DNA from 3 places in the Microbacterium sp. UBA1612 genome. Region 3 is predicted to be linked to each of the others. Evidence: predicted binding sites of a transcription regulator. Region 3 holds the regulator's gene; each other region holds the start of a gene.

What was found. Region 3 encodes LexA, which represses DNA repair genes until DNA is damaged. Its sites were predicted from a motif close to TCGAACANNTGTTCGA; they were not measured.
Region 1: B3S45_RS10085 (HNH endonuclease signature motif containing protein) is a predicted target of LexA. The motif match lies at 3,016-3,031, and genes of this name have one in related genera.
Region 2: B3S45_RS10410 (HNH endonuclease signature motif containing protein) is a predicted target of LexA. The motif match lies at 3,510-3,525, and genes of this name have one in related genera.

Annotation. Positions count from the first base shown of each region.
Region 1 is NZ_DCMW01000023.1:76,417-81,146, reverse strand. It holds gene B3S45_RS10105 (ABC transporter substrate-binding protein) at 1-386, opposite strand, end outside; gene B3S45_RS10100 (FadR/GntR family transcriptional regulator) at 563-1,315, opposite strand; gene B3S45_RS10095 (SDR family NAD(P)-dependent oxidoreductase) at 1,385-2,164, opposite strand; gene B3S45_RS10090 (SDR family oxidoreductase) at 2,242-2,976, shown strand; gene B3S45_RS10085 (HNH endonuclease signature motif containing protein) at 3,122-4,555, shown strand; gene B3S45_RS10080 (hypothetical protein) at 4,726-4,730, shown strand, end outside.
Region 2 is NZ_DCMW01000023.1:153,835-158,564, forward strand. It holds gene B3S45_RS10395 (carbohydrate ABC transporter permease) at 1-537, opposite strand, end outside; gene B3S45_RS10400 (LacI family DNA-binding transcriptional regulator) at 690-1,703, shown strand; gene B3S45_RS10405 (sulfatase-like hydrolase/transferase) at 1,744-3,231, shown strand; gene B3S45_RS10410 (HNH endonuclease signature motif containing protein) at 3,586-4,730, shown strand, end outside.
Region 3 is NZ_DCMW01000036.1:28,393-33,122, forward strand. It holds gene hisB (imidazoleglycerol-phosphate dehydratase HisB) at 1-184, opposite strand, end outside; gene B3S45_RS13410 (histidinol-phosphate transaminase) at 181-1,275, opposite strand; gene B3S45_RS13415 (LysM peptidoglycan-binding domain-containing protein) at 1,302-1,655, opposite strand; gene lexA (transcriptional repressor LexA) at 1,923-2,603, shown strand; gene B3S45_RS13425 (hypothetical protein) at 2,934-4,358, shown strand; gene B3S45_RS13430 (S9 family peptidase) at 4,395-4,730, shown strand, end outside.

The DNA of each region.
Region 1 (4,730 bases), on a different contig from region 3:
TCTTCCAGGTCAGCCGCGCCGTAGGGGGTGAGATCCAGCACGCTGTCGGTGATGGTGAAGGACGGCAGGAACGAGTACTCGATCTGCACCACATCGGGCACCTCGCCCGACTGCACCGCCGCGCGCAGCTTCTGGTACTGCGCCGTCGCGCCGCCCTGGTTCGACAGCTGAACGGTGATGTCGGGATACTTCTCCTCGAACAGGTCGATCTCGTTCTGGATGTCGGGCACCCACGACCAGAAGTCGATCGTCGTCGGGGTGCTCATCGCCTCGTCGATCTGCTCCTGTGTGATCTCGTCCTGGTTCGCGGACGGAGACCCGCCGGGCGTGGAGCATCCCGCGAGCACGACTGCGGCAGTACCGGCCAGCGCGGCTGCTTTGATCACTCGGCCTCTTCGCACAGCGTTCATTGACTTCCTCTCTCAGAGTTTGCGGATCGACTTCGATCCGGAGCCCGGTCGCCCCGAGAAGGGGAGACGGAGCTCGGAGAGGGCTGCCGCCGACGACCGCTATGGCGTAAATTTACGTTATCACGCACATCGGTCTAAACGTAATCTTTTTATCAATGCCAGCTTGAAATCGGATCCCCTTGATCAGAGATCGTGTCTATCTCATCGATCGTCTGCAGGAGGATCGATCGCATCAGATCGTGCGCGGCGTCACCGTCTCGTCGCTGGATGGCGCCCGCGACGTCTACGTGCCGTTGCAGCGCCACGACGTCGGGCTCCGATGGCACGAGGCCGTGCTCGGTGCGGCTCACGAGAATCTGCGCGATGAGGGAGTCCAGCCGCGCGAACATCGCGTTGCGCGAGAGCAGCAGCACGCGAGCATGAAATTGCACATCAAGCGCCAGGAATGCCTCGCCGTCACCCTCCTCGCCCGCAGCCCACAGCTTTCCCGCCAGAGCGATGAGATCGCTGATCTCCGCCGACGTCGCGCGCTGGGCGGCCAGTCGAGCCGCTTCGGGCTCGACTGCGGCACGCAGTTCGACGAGGGCAGCCAGCTGCGCAGCACGGTCGGGCGAGGCAAGACGCCAGCGGATGATCTGCGGGTCGTAGAGATTCCACTCCGTGTCCGGCAGCACGACCACCCCGACGCGCCGGCGCGAGACCGCCAGCCCCATCGACTGCAGCACGCGAACGGTCTCGCGCGCCACGGAACGTGAGATGCCGTAGGTCGACTCGACGTCATCGAGCGTCAGGACGGATCCGGCGGGAAGCTCTCCCGCACAGATCGCAGCGCCGAGTTCATCCAGAACCTTCGAGTGCAGGCCGGCGAGGGAAGAGAGGCCTTCCGTGGGATGCGAGGCAGTCATGAAAGCTGAGGTTATCAGCCTGGCCAGCCGTTGAGATCATACGAATGGACGCCTCGGCGGTGTCAATGCTCAGCCGACGAGCAGCGGCGCACCCGGTCGGTCATACGCCATCGACGGCGCCTGGGTGGCGAGCTTGCCGCCGCTCACGTCGACGAGAGTGCCGGTGATGTACGAAGCGAGATCGCTCGCGAGGAAGCACAGCAGGTGAGCGACATCCTCCGCCGTCCCCCAGCGCCGGAGGCTCAGCGTACTGAGCCGCTCAGCCTGAGCCTCGGCCGACATCTCGGCGAAGCCGTTCATGTCGGTGGGGATCATCCCGGGCGCATAGGAGTTGACGGTGATGCCCCACGGTCCGAGCTCGCTGGCGAGCGTGCGGGAGAACTGCACGACCGCCGCTTTCGAGGCCCCGTATGCGGCTGCCCCGACGCTCGGCACGATCGCGGCGAACGAGGCGGCGTTGATGATGCGACCCGACGACTGCCCCTTCATGTGCGGGATGACAGCGCGGCACGTGTTGAAGGTGCCGCGTGTATTCACCTCGAACGCGCGGTCCCACAGCGCCGGATCAATGGCATCGACGTCGCCTTCGGCATTGATGCCGGCGTTGTTCACCAGCACATCCACCCGCCCGTGCCGAATGATGATGTCCTCGACGGCCTCCGTCACCGCATCCAGCTGCGTGACGTCGACAGACCGCCAGTGGATCTGGTCGCCCCCGTCGTCGGGAACGGACAGGTCGAGCCCGATCGTCACGGCTCCCTCGCTCGCGAACGTCTCGGCGATGACGCGGCCGATACCCCGCGCGGCTCCGGTGACGACGACCACTCTGCCGTCGAGTGCGATCTGCATCGATACCCCTTTTCGTCGGAGTAAACATACCTTATGTAGTGTTTGAGATGAAACGTAATCTTTTTAAAGGAGGCACGATGGCGGATCAGATCACCCGCGTCGCGTGGATCACGGGAGCAGGTAGCGGGATGGGGCGCGCGAGCGCGCGGCGGCTCGCGCGATCGGGCTTCGCGGTGGCCCTGTCGGGCCGGCGCGAGGACGCGCTGGATGGGGTCGCGCGCGAGATCAGGAGCGAGGGCGGGACCGCCGTCGCCGCTCCGCTCGACGTCACCGACACCGCTTCCATCGCCGCGTGCCACGACCACATCGTGGCTGAGCTCGGCACGGTGACCGACCTCGTACTGTCGGCAGGCCTCAACGATCCGCAACGCTCCTGGCGAGACCAGTCGCTGGAGAGCGTCAACGCCATCGTCGCCACAAATCTCCTCGGCCCCGTAGGCGCGGTGCAGGCCGTGCTGCCCGGTATGCGGGAACGAGGCGAAGGCACGATCGTGTTCATCTCCTCTTACTCGGGGTGGCGGTTCTCCCCCGACGCGGGCGTCGCCTACAGCGCGAGCAAGACGGCCCTGTCCTCACTCAGCGAGACGCTCAACGCACAGGAGAACGCGCACGGCGTGCGCGCCTGCAACCTCTGCCCGGGCGACGTCGACAGCGACTTCCTGTCGATGCGTCCGTCAGTGCCCGATGCCGTCGCACGCCAGTCGATGCTCAGCCCCGACGACGTCGCCGCCTCCGTCGCCTTCGTCATTGAAAGCCCCGCCACGGTGTGCGTGAACGAGTTGGTGGTGACGCCCGTCAAGAAGCGGGGGTGAGCCTCGGGCGACAGCTTGAGCTCTTGCCCTTGACGAGTATCGAATCTTTGTACTACACTGAGCGATAACGACAAAGTGCCCATTGTCGTCGTACCACTGGACGAGCGCGCCGTCTCGTCCAGCCGCAGACGAGGTGGGCATCAGTATGTTCTCTCCTGGCAACGAGTCATCCGAGACCGCGGAGCGCACCGCGTCCTTCGTTCACCGCCTGACGGTGGCTCGGGCCGAGGAGGCCGCCGCAGCGGCGAAGACCTCCGCGATCCTGGCCGAGGCCTACGCGTTCACCGTCGAGCAGACGGAACGCCTGCGCTCGGCCTCGGCGAGGGAGCGTGAGATGCCGCTACGCGCGATGGCCGCAGAGCTCGCGGTCGCCTCCAGGATGAACGACCGCACGATGCAGACGCACCTCTACGACGCGCACCGCCTCGTGAACGACTTTCCCGACTCCTGGAATGCGCTGCACGAGGGCCGCATCTCCCGAGCCCACACCTCCGTGATCGTCGACACCGGCCGTGAACTCGACGAGCGCGCCGCGCGAGGCGCCTTCGAGAACGACGTGCTCGCCTACGCCGAGACGACCTCCCCCGCACGGGTTCGGTCGTATGCGGAGCAGGTCGCGGAGAACCTCAACCCAAAGAGCATGCAGGAACGTCACGACAGGGCGGTGCTCGATCAGCGCATCTGGGTCGATGATCTTCGAGACGGCATGTCGATGCTCGGAGTGATCGGGCCGAGCGTGGAGGTGCACGGGGCCTACGACCGACTGACCCGACAAGGGAAGGCGATCAAAGCCGCGGACCGCGCAGCACGACGCGAAGCCGCCGAGCGGGAAGGCGCTTGCGGAGCCGCTCCCGAGATTCCGTGCGATGACGACACCGCGCCCACCGTCGAGGGTGAGGCGCCGGTCCAAGAGGACCTGTGGTTTGATGAGCGGTCGCTGAATCAGATCCGCACCGATGTGCTGCTGGACATGCTGCTCACCGCATCACCCTCGGTCGACCCGACCGGCGACGCTATCGAGGGCGGGCTGGGCGCGATCCGCGGGCATGTGCAGGTCACCGTCCCCGCCACGACACTCGCGGGAACGACCTTGGGCGGAGCGCAGCTGAACGGCAAATGCGCGGTGGACCCGGAGACGGCGAAGATCCTCGCCGGCAACGCCCCCGACTTCGACCGAGTGTTCCTCGACCCGATCACCGGTGTCGTCCTCGCCGTCGACCGACGCTTCGCCACACCGGCTCAGCGGAGGTATCTGGTGGCGCGGGATATCCGATGCCGGTTCCCTGGGTGCCGCAGACCCGCGATGGACTGCGACATCGACCATCGCGAAGACTGGGCTCTTGGCGGTAAGACCGACGTCGAGAACATGGGCGCGTTCTGCGAAAGCCACCATGCGTTGAAACAAGCCGCCGGATGGACCGTCGTCCAGATGCCCGGGGGAAGACTGCACTTCACCGCACCCTCCGGCCTGGAATACGTTGACGACCCACCACCACGGGTCATGTTCATGCCCGACGGGGTCGGCGGGCCCGGAGACGCCGACCCACCCACGGCAGAAGCGTCCGCCGCGCCCTTCTAGGCAACCCGTCCGACCTCGCCGGTCTCCGCCGAGGCATCCGCGGCAGTAACGGGCCGCCCGCCCGCGCGACCGCGCGGGCGGCGGCTCACGCCAGGGGCGCATGCAGCCCCCGCGAGAGCCCGTTCGTCGGCTCCGGCACGGCGACCGTTCATCCGAACCTCATCCTCATCGTGCA
Region 2 (4,730 bases), on a different contig from region 3:
CGCGAAGTAGATCATCATCGAGAAGCCCATCCACTGGAAGATGTTGATCACGATGATCGACCAGAGCCCGAGGTCACGGCCGAGCCATTCGATCACCTCACCCTGGCCGAGCAGCCCGAGCGCGCGAAGCGACTCGTTGAGCGACCCGAAGTTCGTCTCGAGCATGTACCGGAAGACCGTGGCGATGATCGCGGGTGCCATGGCGATCGGAAGGAAGAAGAGTGCCTTGAAGAAGTTGCTCCCGGGAAGCCGCTCTTTCGCGATCACCGCGACCAGGAGACCGAGCACCGCCTGGATGAAAACGGTCGCGACCATGAAGACGAGTGTGTTGCGCAGCGCCGTCCAGAACGTTCGGTCGGACAGCAGAGCCGCATAGTTGTCGAGCCCGACGAAGTTCATCCGGGTGAGGCCGTTCCAGTCGGTCAGGCTCGCCCAGGTGTTGAAGCCGATGCTGAAGTAGATCAACACCCCCGAAATGACGACGACGGGGAGGATGTAGAGGTACGGCACGTACCGCCCGCCCAGTGTCTTCATCATGCTCCTTCGCCATTAATTCAACGTTGAACTACTTGCCCGACGGGACATCGAGAAGTCATCGGGTTGACGAGATCGTGACATAGTTCAGCGTTGAACGCAAGCGGCCGTTTCGGGCTATGGTGGGCCTCGTAGAGCATGACGGGAGGGCGATGATGGCTCGTGTGACATTGGCGGACGTTGCCGCCGTCGTGGGCGTCAGCGCGAAGACGGTCTCGAACGTCGTCAACGGCACGGGGTGGGTCAGCGACGACATGCGCGCACGCATCCTTGCCGCCATCCGCGAACTGGACTATCGGCCCAACCTCGCTGCGCGTCAGCTGCGCGGCGGATCGAGCGGTCTGCTCGCCCTCGCCGTTCCCGATCTTCGCGAACCGTACTTCGCCGAATTCGCGGCGCAGTTCGTCGCGACGGCCCAGGAGCGACGCCAGACGGTGCTGATCGCCCAGACCGGCGGCGACCGCGCCGCAGAAATGGCATTCGCTGAGGCTGAGGGGATGCCGGCGCTCGACGGGCTGGTTCTGAGCCCTCTCTCCATCACAAAGGCTGACCTCGAAGAACGTCGCTCACGCACCCCGATGGTTGTCGTCGGTGAGCACGGCCGCGCTGTCGTCCCGGCCGGCATCACACACGTCGGCATCGACAATGTCGCCGCCGCGCACGCCGCGACGGACTATCTGATATCGCGCGGGCGCACGCGGATCGCGGCGGTGGGCGTCCAGCACGAGGGGTCCACGGCGACCTCCCGTCAGCGATTCGTCGGCTACCGTCAGGCGCTCGCCGGAGCCGGTATCCCGCTCCTCGAACCGCTGCTCTGCCCGGTCGGGCCGTTCAACCGCGCAGAAGGATCGCGAGCCGTCGACGCGCTGATCGAGCGCGGTGCGGCCTTCGACGCACTCATGTGCTTCAACGACACGCTCGCGCTCGGCGCGCTGTACTCACTCGGAGCCCACGGCGTCGCCGTTCCGCGCGATGTCGATGTCATCGGATTCGACGACATCGAGGAGGGGCGCTTCTCTATCCCTCCCTTCGCCACCGTCGACTCGGGGGTGGAAGCGGCGTCGAGGATGATCCTCGATCTCCTTGCGGCACCCGCCGAGCTCCCGGGCGGTCACCATGAAGTGCCGTTCCGCCTCATGCGATGCGAGGGAGAGCGGATCCGAGCATGATCAGCATCCATCCCGTCCCCGGAAGGCGCGCAACTCCCGTATGACCAACATTCTCTTCCTCATGACCGACCAGCACACCCAGTCGACGTTGGGCAGTTACGGCAACGAGGTGGTGCGCACGCCGCACCTCGATCGCCTCGCCGCCACGGGCACCCGGTTCGCCGAGACATTCACCCCAACGGCGATCTGCACGCCTGCGCGGGCCAGCCTGCTCACCGGTGCCGCCCCCTTTCGGCACAAGCTGCTGGCCAACTATGAGCGGAACGTGGGCTACCTCGAAGATCTCGCGGACGGCCAGTTCACCTTCGCGGAGGACCTGAGGGCGGCGGGGTACAACCTGGGCCTCCTTGGGAAGTGGCACGGCGGTGTTCGCAAACAGGCCTCCTCGTACGGCTTCGAAGGGCCCCACTTCGAAGGCTGGCACAACCCCGTCGATCATCCCGACTACCTCGCCTATCTCGCCGAGCGCGGGCTTCCCGCGTACGCGATCAGCGACAAGGTGAGAGGGACGACGCCGAACGGTTCCGAGGGCAATCTTCTCGCCGCGCGACTCCATCAACCGCTCGAGGCGACGTTCGAGCATTACCTCGCCGATCGCACGATCGAGATGCTGGAGCGCTTCGCCGCGGGTTCTGACGGTCACGAGCCCGCCCCGTTTTTCCTTGCCACCCACTTCTTCGGTCCGCACCTGCCGTACATCCTGCCGGACGAGTTCTTCGACATGTACGATCCCGACCTCGTCGAACTGCCGGTCTCGGTCGCGGAGACGTTCGAGAACAAGCCCCCTGTGCAGGCGAACTACTGCGGGCTGTGGACATTCGACACCCTCAGCGAAGAGACGAGTCGCAAGCTCATCGCCGCGTACTGGGGCTACATCACGATGATCGACCACGAGATCGGCCGCATCCTCGACGCCGTCGACCGGCTCGGGCTGACGGATTCGACGGCCGTCATGATGACCGCCGACCATGGGGAATTCACCGGGGCTCATCGACTTCACGACAAGGGTCCCGCGATGTATGAGGAGGTCTACCGCATCCCGGGACTCATTCGCCTGCCCGGTGAGCCGGCCGGGCAGGTGCGGGAGGAGTTCGTCTCGCTCACCGACTTCACCGCGACGATCCTCGACATCGCCGGCCGTGACACTGCGCCGGCCGTGGACAGCCGATCGCTCCTCCCGCTGGTTCGCGGCGACCACCCGGAGTGGGCCGAGAGCATCCTCTGCGAGTACCACGGTCACCACTTCCCGTATCCGCAGCGAATGCTCCGCACCCGCACGCACAAGCTCGTCGTCAATCCGGAGTCGGTCAACGAGCTCTATGACCTGCTGCGCGATCCGCACGAACTGGTGAACCGCATCGACGATGACGCCTACGCCGACACGCGATCGCAGCTGATGCGTGAGCTGTACCGGCAGCTCCGCGCGCGCGGTGACAACTTCTACCACTGGATGACTCCGATGTTCGACATCGGCGGCGGTGACTTCGATGCGACGCTGTCCTCCTTCGAGCCCGCGAAGGCGCAGTGAACGGGAGGCGTCGGCAGTCTTGAAGCGACCGCTGGGGTCGGCCTCAGCGGCGACCGTCTGTCATCTCGGACGCAGTCGGACGCAGTCGGAGGTGTGCGCCGAGGCTGAGACACGTGTCGGCTGAGGCCCGTCCGTGGTCGGGATGTCCGCGGACGAGGACGGTGCGGATGGCGCACGTCGCGCCACGAGCCCACTCGCCGTCAATGAACGGTTGCGCGCGAGGTCGCCACGAGGACAGCGTCTCTTCTTCACGAATTGAGAGCATGTCCCACTAAGTGTCGTATATATGTTCTACCCTCGAGGTAGTCAGAAATCGACGCGGGGGCTGCGATGACGAAAGAGGATCGGCGGAAGTTGGACGCCGCTCGCACGCGTGAACTGGTCGCTGAGGCACGTCGGCTGCGGGTGGTGATTGCGGCTGCGGAGGCGGAGTTGGCGCGGACGCATGCTGACGCGTACGAGCTGGCGCAGGAGCAGATGTCGCGGTTGCGTGATGCGTCGACGCGGGAGCGGGAGATGCCTTTGCGGTCGATGGCCGCGGAGCTGGCCGTGGATGCGAGGGTGAGTGATCGCACGTTGCAGACGCAGTTGTTCGAGGCGCACCGCACGGTGACGCAGTTCGGGCCGTCGTGGGAGGCGTGGCGTGAGGGGCGGGTGTCTCGTGCGCATGTGCGGGTGGTCGTCGATGCCGGCGCGGATCTTTCCGACGATGAGGTGCGTGCCGCGTACGAAGCCGAGGTGCTCGCTTACGCGGAGACGACCTCCGCCGGGCGCGTGAGGCCGTTTGCGGAGCAGGTGGCGGATAAGCACAACCCGAAGTCGATGCAGGAGCGGCACGATGAGGCGGTGCTGGACCGGCGGGTGTGGGTGGAAGACCTTCGCGACGGAATGTCGATGCTGGGGGTGATCGGGCCGTCGGTGGAGGTGCATGGTGTGCATGACCGGCTGACCCGGCAGGGGAAGGCGATCAAGGCCGCCGATCGCGCGGTGCGCCGGGAAGCTGCCGAGCGCGATGCCGCTGGGGAGCCCGAGGAGCGAGAGTCGGACAGCGTCTGGTTCGATGAGCGGACGCTGGATCAGATCCGCACCGACGTACTGCTGGACATGATGCTCACCTCCTCACCCTCGGTTGAGCCGACCGGCGGTGGTGTCGAGGGCGGGTTGGGGGCGATCCGGGCTCACGTGCAGGTGACGGTGCCGGCGACAACGCTCGCAGGAACCACCACCGGTGGGGCGGAGCTGGACGGGAAGTGCGCGGTGGACCCCGAAACGGCGAAGATCCTTGCGGGCAACGTTCCGAGCTTCGATCGGGTGTTCCTCGACCCCGTCACCGGGGCCGTGCTGGCGGTGGACCGGCGGTTCGTGACGGCGGAGCAGAAGCGGTATCTGGTGGCGCGGGATATCCGGTGCCGGTTCCCCGGGTGCCGACGCCCCGCCCGGGATTGCGACTGGGATCACCGCGAGGACTGGGCGCTGGGCGGCAAGACCGACGTCGACAA
Region 3 (4,730 bases):
TGTCGGTGTCGCCCGACGCGCGAACGGTCAGGTCGGTGAGCGAGTGCTTCGCGAACGCGGTCAGCATGTGGTCGTAGAACGGCACCGAGGTGTCGATGCTGCTGCGCCCCGTGCCGTCGAGGTCGAGCTGGAGCTCGACCGTCGACTCGCTGGTCGATCGGGTGAGCGAGGCGGTGCGGGTCATGACGTCGATCCTAACGACGCCAGCGCATCAAGGAACGCGCTCGTCTCCGCCTCTGTTCCCGCCGTGACGCGGAGGTGGTGCGGGATACCCACGTCCCTGATGAGGATGCCACGGTCGTAGAGGGCACCGAACGTCGCCGCCGGGTCCTGGACTCCCCCGAACAGGACGAAGTTCGTCCACGACGGGTGCGGCTGGTAGCCGAGCGCCTCGAGGGTGGCGGAGATGCGGTCGCGCTGCGCGACGATCTCGTCGACCATGCCGAGCATGACCGGCGCGTGACGCAGCGCCGCGAGCGCGGCGGCCTGCGTGATGGCACTCAGGTGGTACGGCAGGCGCACCAGACGCAGAGCGTCCACGACCGCGGGGTCGGCGGCGAGGTAACCCACGCGAGCTCCGGCAAAGGCGAATGCCTTCGACATCGTGCGCGAGACGATCAGTCGCTCGCGCCCCGGGAGCAGGGTGATCGCTGATGGCTCGTCGTGAGGCGCGAACTCCTGGTACGCCTCGTCGACCACGACCATCGCCCTGCTCGCGTCGTAGACCGCGGCGATCACGTCAAGAGGCAGCGGCGTGCCCGTCGGGTTGTTCGGGGCGCACAGGAACACCACATCGGGATCCGCTGCTGCGACCTGGTCGGCCGCCGAATCGGCGGTCACCGAGAAGTCGTCTTCGCGCGATCCCGCGACCCAGGCAGCACCGGTCGCTCGGGTCAGCAGCGGGTACATCGAGTAGGTGGGCGCAAAGCCGAACGCCGTCCGCCCCGGCCCGGCGAACGCCTGCAGGACATGCTGAAGCACCTCGTTGGAACCATTGGCGGCCCACATCTGCTCAGGAAGCAGCCCCTCACCCAGGTAGTCCGCGAACGCCTCGCGAAGCGGCAGGAACTCGCGATCGGGGTAGCGGTTGACGTCCCGAAGCGCCAAAGCGATCGCATCGAGGATGTCGGCGGCGACCTCGTCCGGCACGGGATGGGTGTTCTCGTTCACGTTGAGCGTCACCGGAAGCGGTGCCTGAGGCGCACCGTACGGAGTCATTCCGCGCAGATCGTCACGGAGAGGAAGGTCGTCGAGGCGAGCGGTCACCCCTCCCATGGTACGGGCGCGTTTCGCCCGGCGGACTACGGTGCCGTGTCGTAGCGCGCCGGGATGGCCAGCTCCTGACCAGCCGAGACAACGACACCGTCGAGAGCATTCAGGCGCGCGATGTCGTCGACGACGTCTCGAGGATCGCTCTCCGGTGCCACGCGCTCCGCGATCGCCCAGAGCGATTCACCTGCACTCACGACGACCGTGGAGAACGAGGCCGCGTCGCCGGCGTCATCCCGCGACGCCAGCGCGCTGCCACCGCTGATGACCGCAACCGCCACGCACGCGGCGGCGGGCAGTGCCGCGGCGGCGGCGAGAACGCGACGGCCGCGCACGGTCATGCGCAGGCGGGTGCGGTGGTGCGGGGTGATGCTGATCGCGGTCATCTCTCCTCCTTCTCGGCGGGAGGTTCGCATCGCAGAACTCGGCCGGGAGCCGGCGATGCGAACCTCTCTTCCGAAGCTATCTTCGATATCATAAGCTGTCAAGCGGCCCGAACGGTGGACTTCTCTCGAACACGACACGCGGAGCGCTTGCACACCGTGTCGGACGAGGGCGGATACCGTTTCGATGAGCAGAGCCCATCACCGACCTCCGACATTCGAAGGCCGGTGCCCCTCGGACGACGAGGGGTGAGGAGACAGGAGCACGAGATGACCGAGCCGACGAGCCGCGCGCGACCCCAGACCCGGCGGCGCCGCAGCCTCAGTGACAAGCAGCTCGCGATCCTCGAAGTGATCCAGCGATCGATCGCACGGCACGGGTATCCGCCGAGCATGCGTGAGATCGGCGACGCGGTCGGGCTGAAGTCATTGTCGAGCGTGACGCATCAGCTGAATCAGCTGGAGCTGAGCGGCTACCTGCGCCGCGATGCCGGGAAGACCCGCGCGATGGAGGTGCTCATCGACCTCCCCGGCGCGAGCACGGAAAGCCCCGCCGACGCGGCGCCCCCGGTGGGCGATGCCGCCATGGTCCCCCTCGTCGGGCGCATCGCCGCCGGGGTACCGATCACCGCAGACCAGCAGATCGACGAGGTCTTCCCGCTGCCGAGGCAGCTGGTCGGCAAGGGCGACCTGTTCATGCTCAAGGTGTCCGGCGAGTCGATGATCGACGCGGCCATCTGCGACGGCGACTGGGTCGTGGTGCGCTCGCAGCCGACGGCCGAGAACGGCGACATCGTCGCCGCGATGCTCGACGGGGAGGCGACCGTCAAGACCTTCCGCCAGCGCGACGGTCACGTGTGGCTGCTGCCGCGGAACTCCGCGTTCGAGCCGATCCTCGGGGACGAGGCCGTCGTGCTCGGCAAAGTGGTGGCGGTGATGCGCGCCGTCTGACGGCCGTCTCCTCGGCCGGCCAGCGCACCGCGCGTGCAACAACTCAGGCTGTGCCGGTGACTCTGGTGCCGTGGCGGCTTCCCGAGGGTGTCTCAGCCTGAGTTGGGTCAGCAGGAGGCGGGGGCAGGACGGAACTCTCACGCCGACGCCTCACCTCGCACGAGGCCAGGATCCAGGAGACAAGCGCCAGAATTCGGGCAAGAAACCAGAATTCGGGAAAAGGGTGTCCGGCCGCTTGAGGGCGTCGGAGAACCTGATCCGGGGCACACGTGCGAACGGGGCGGCGTTCCCGCCACAATGGGGCTGACCCGACAAGAGGGAGCCCTCGCCATGGCCACGACAGACATCGCCGATCTCCGCGCGGAGATCGAACGGCTGAAAGCGGAGAACGCCGACCTTCGTTCCCAGGCGTCCTCGGAGCTCAGCGGAGAAACACCCGTCTCAGACCGCGCTGGTCGCACCGGATGGTGGCGTGCGCTCATCTCGGCCGTCTGCATCGTGCTCGCCGGCATCCTGGTGCCCGTCTCCGTCCTCGGCACGTGGGCACGGGCGGAACTCGTGAGCGAGGACGCGTTCGTGCAGACCTTCGGCCCCCTCGCCGACGATCCCGATGTGCAGCAGCTGGTGATCGACCAGGCTTCCACCGCCGTCAACGCGGCCGTCGACGTCGAGGGCATCACGAACGACGTCATCGACGGCGTGCAGAGCCTGGACCTGCCGCCCGCCGCGTCGTCGGCGCTCGACCTGCTCCGCCAACCGGCCGTGCAGGGCGTACAGGGCCTCATCGACTCGGCGATCACCGGAGTGGTCCAGTCCGACGCATTCCCCGAGGTGTGGCGAACGGCTCTCGTCGCCAGTCATCGTGCGCTCGTCGCCGCGGCGACCGGCGACGACTCCACCGCGATCGCGATCGACGACACCGGCGCCCTCGGCATCCAGCTCGGCCCGATCATCGAGGAGCTGAAGACACGACTGGCCGCGCAGGGTTTCGGCTTCGTCACCTCCATGCCGGCGATCGATCAGACCATCGTCATCGTCCAGGCCGATGGGCTGCTTCTGGTGGGCACCGTCTACAACCTCGCCGTCACAGCGGGCTACTGGATCCCCTTCGTCGCCCTCGGCCTCGCCGCCGTCGGGGTGCTGATCGCGCGCCGACGGTCGACGGCCGTGCTCGGGGTCGGCCTCGCCATCACGATCGGCGCAGGGCTGCTCGCGGTAGCCCTCGCGAGCGCGGGAGCCGTCCTCAGCCTCAACGCACCCGGTCTCGGCATCCCCGCTCGCACTCTGGAGTCGATCTACGACACGGTGATCGGCGCCGTCCGCGACACGGCGGTCGTCCTGACCTTCCTCGGCATCGTCGTCGCCGTGGCGGCATGGCTGAGCGGCCGCTGGGCACCGGCACGGCGCATCCGCTCCGTGGCCGGCTCGCTCACCGCGTCGGCGCGATCGGGACTGCGCAGTCGAGGGCTCGACACGGGCGCCTTCGGGGACGCGATGAATCGCCAGCGCGTGCTCGTGCGCGTCGTCGTCCTCGTACTCGCCATGCTCCTGCTGTTCGCACTGCGGCCCCTGACTTTCGGCGAAATCGCCCTGGTCATCGTCCTCGCTCTCGCCGTGTGGCTCGTCACCGCCCTGCTCGAGAGGTCACCGTCTGATAGCGACGCGGAACCGACGGTCGGTGTTGAACCGACGGCCGATGTGGAAAGCGACACGGCGGTCCTTCCCGGCAACGCACCCACGCAGCCGTTGCGCTGAGCCCGCAGGGAGGTCACCGCGTCGTACGGTGGGACGATGACCTCCGAACTCCCCTACGGCTCCTGGCCCTCTTTGATCACCGCCGAGGCGGCCTCAGCGGCGTCGCCCCGGATCGACGGAGCTCGTTTCGTCGGGGAGGACGTGTGGTGGGGCGAGCCCGTTCCGGCCGAGGCCGGTCGCGTCGCGGTACGCCGCCGCGGCGACGGCGGAGACGTTGAGGATGTGCTGCCCGCTCCCTGGAACGCGCGAAGCACCGTGCACGAGTACGGCGGCGGCGCGTGGACCGCCGACGAAGCCGGAACGCTGTTCTTCGTCGAGAAGACGGATCAGCGCGTGTACTCCGTCGTCGACGGGACCGTGCGTCCCCTCACT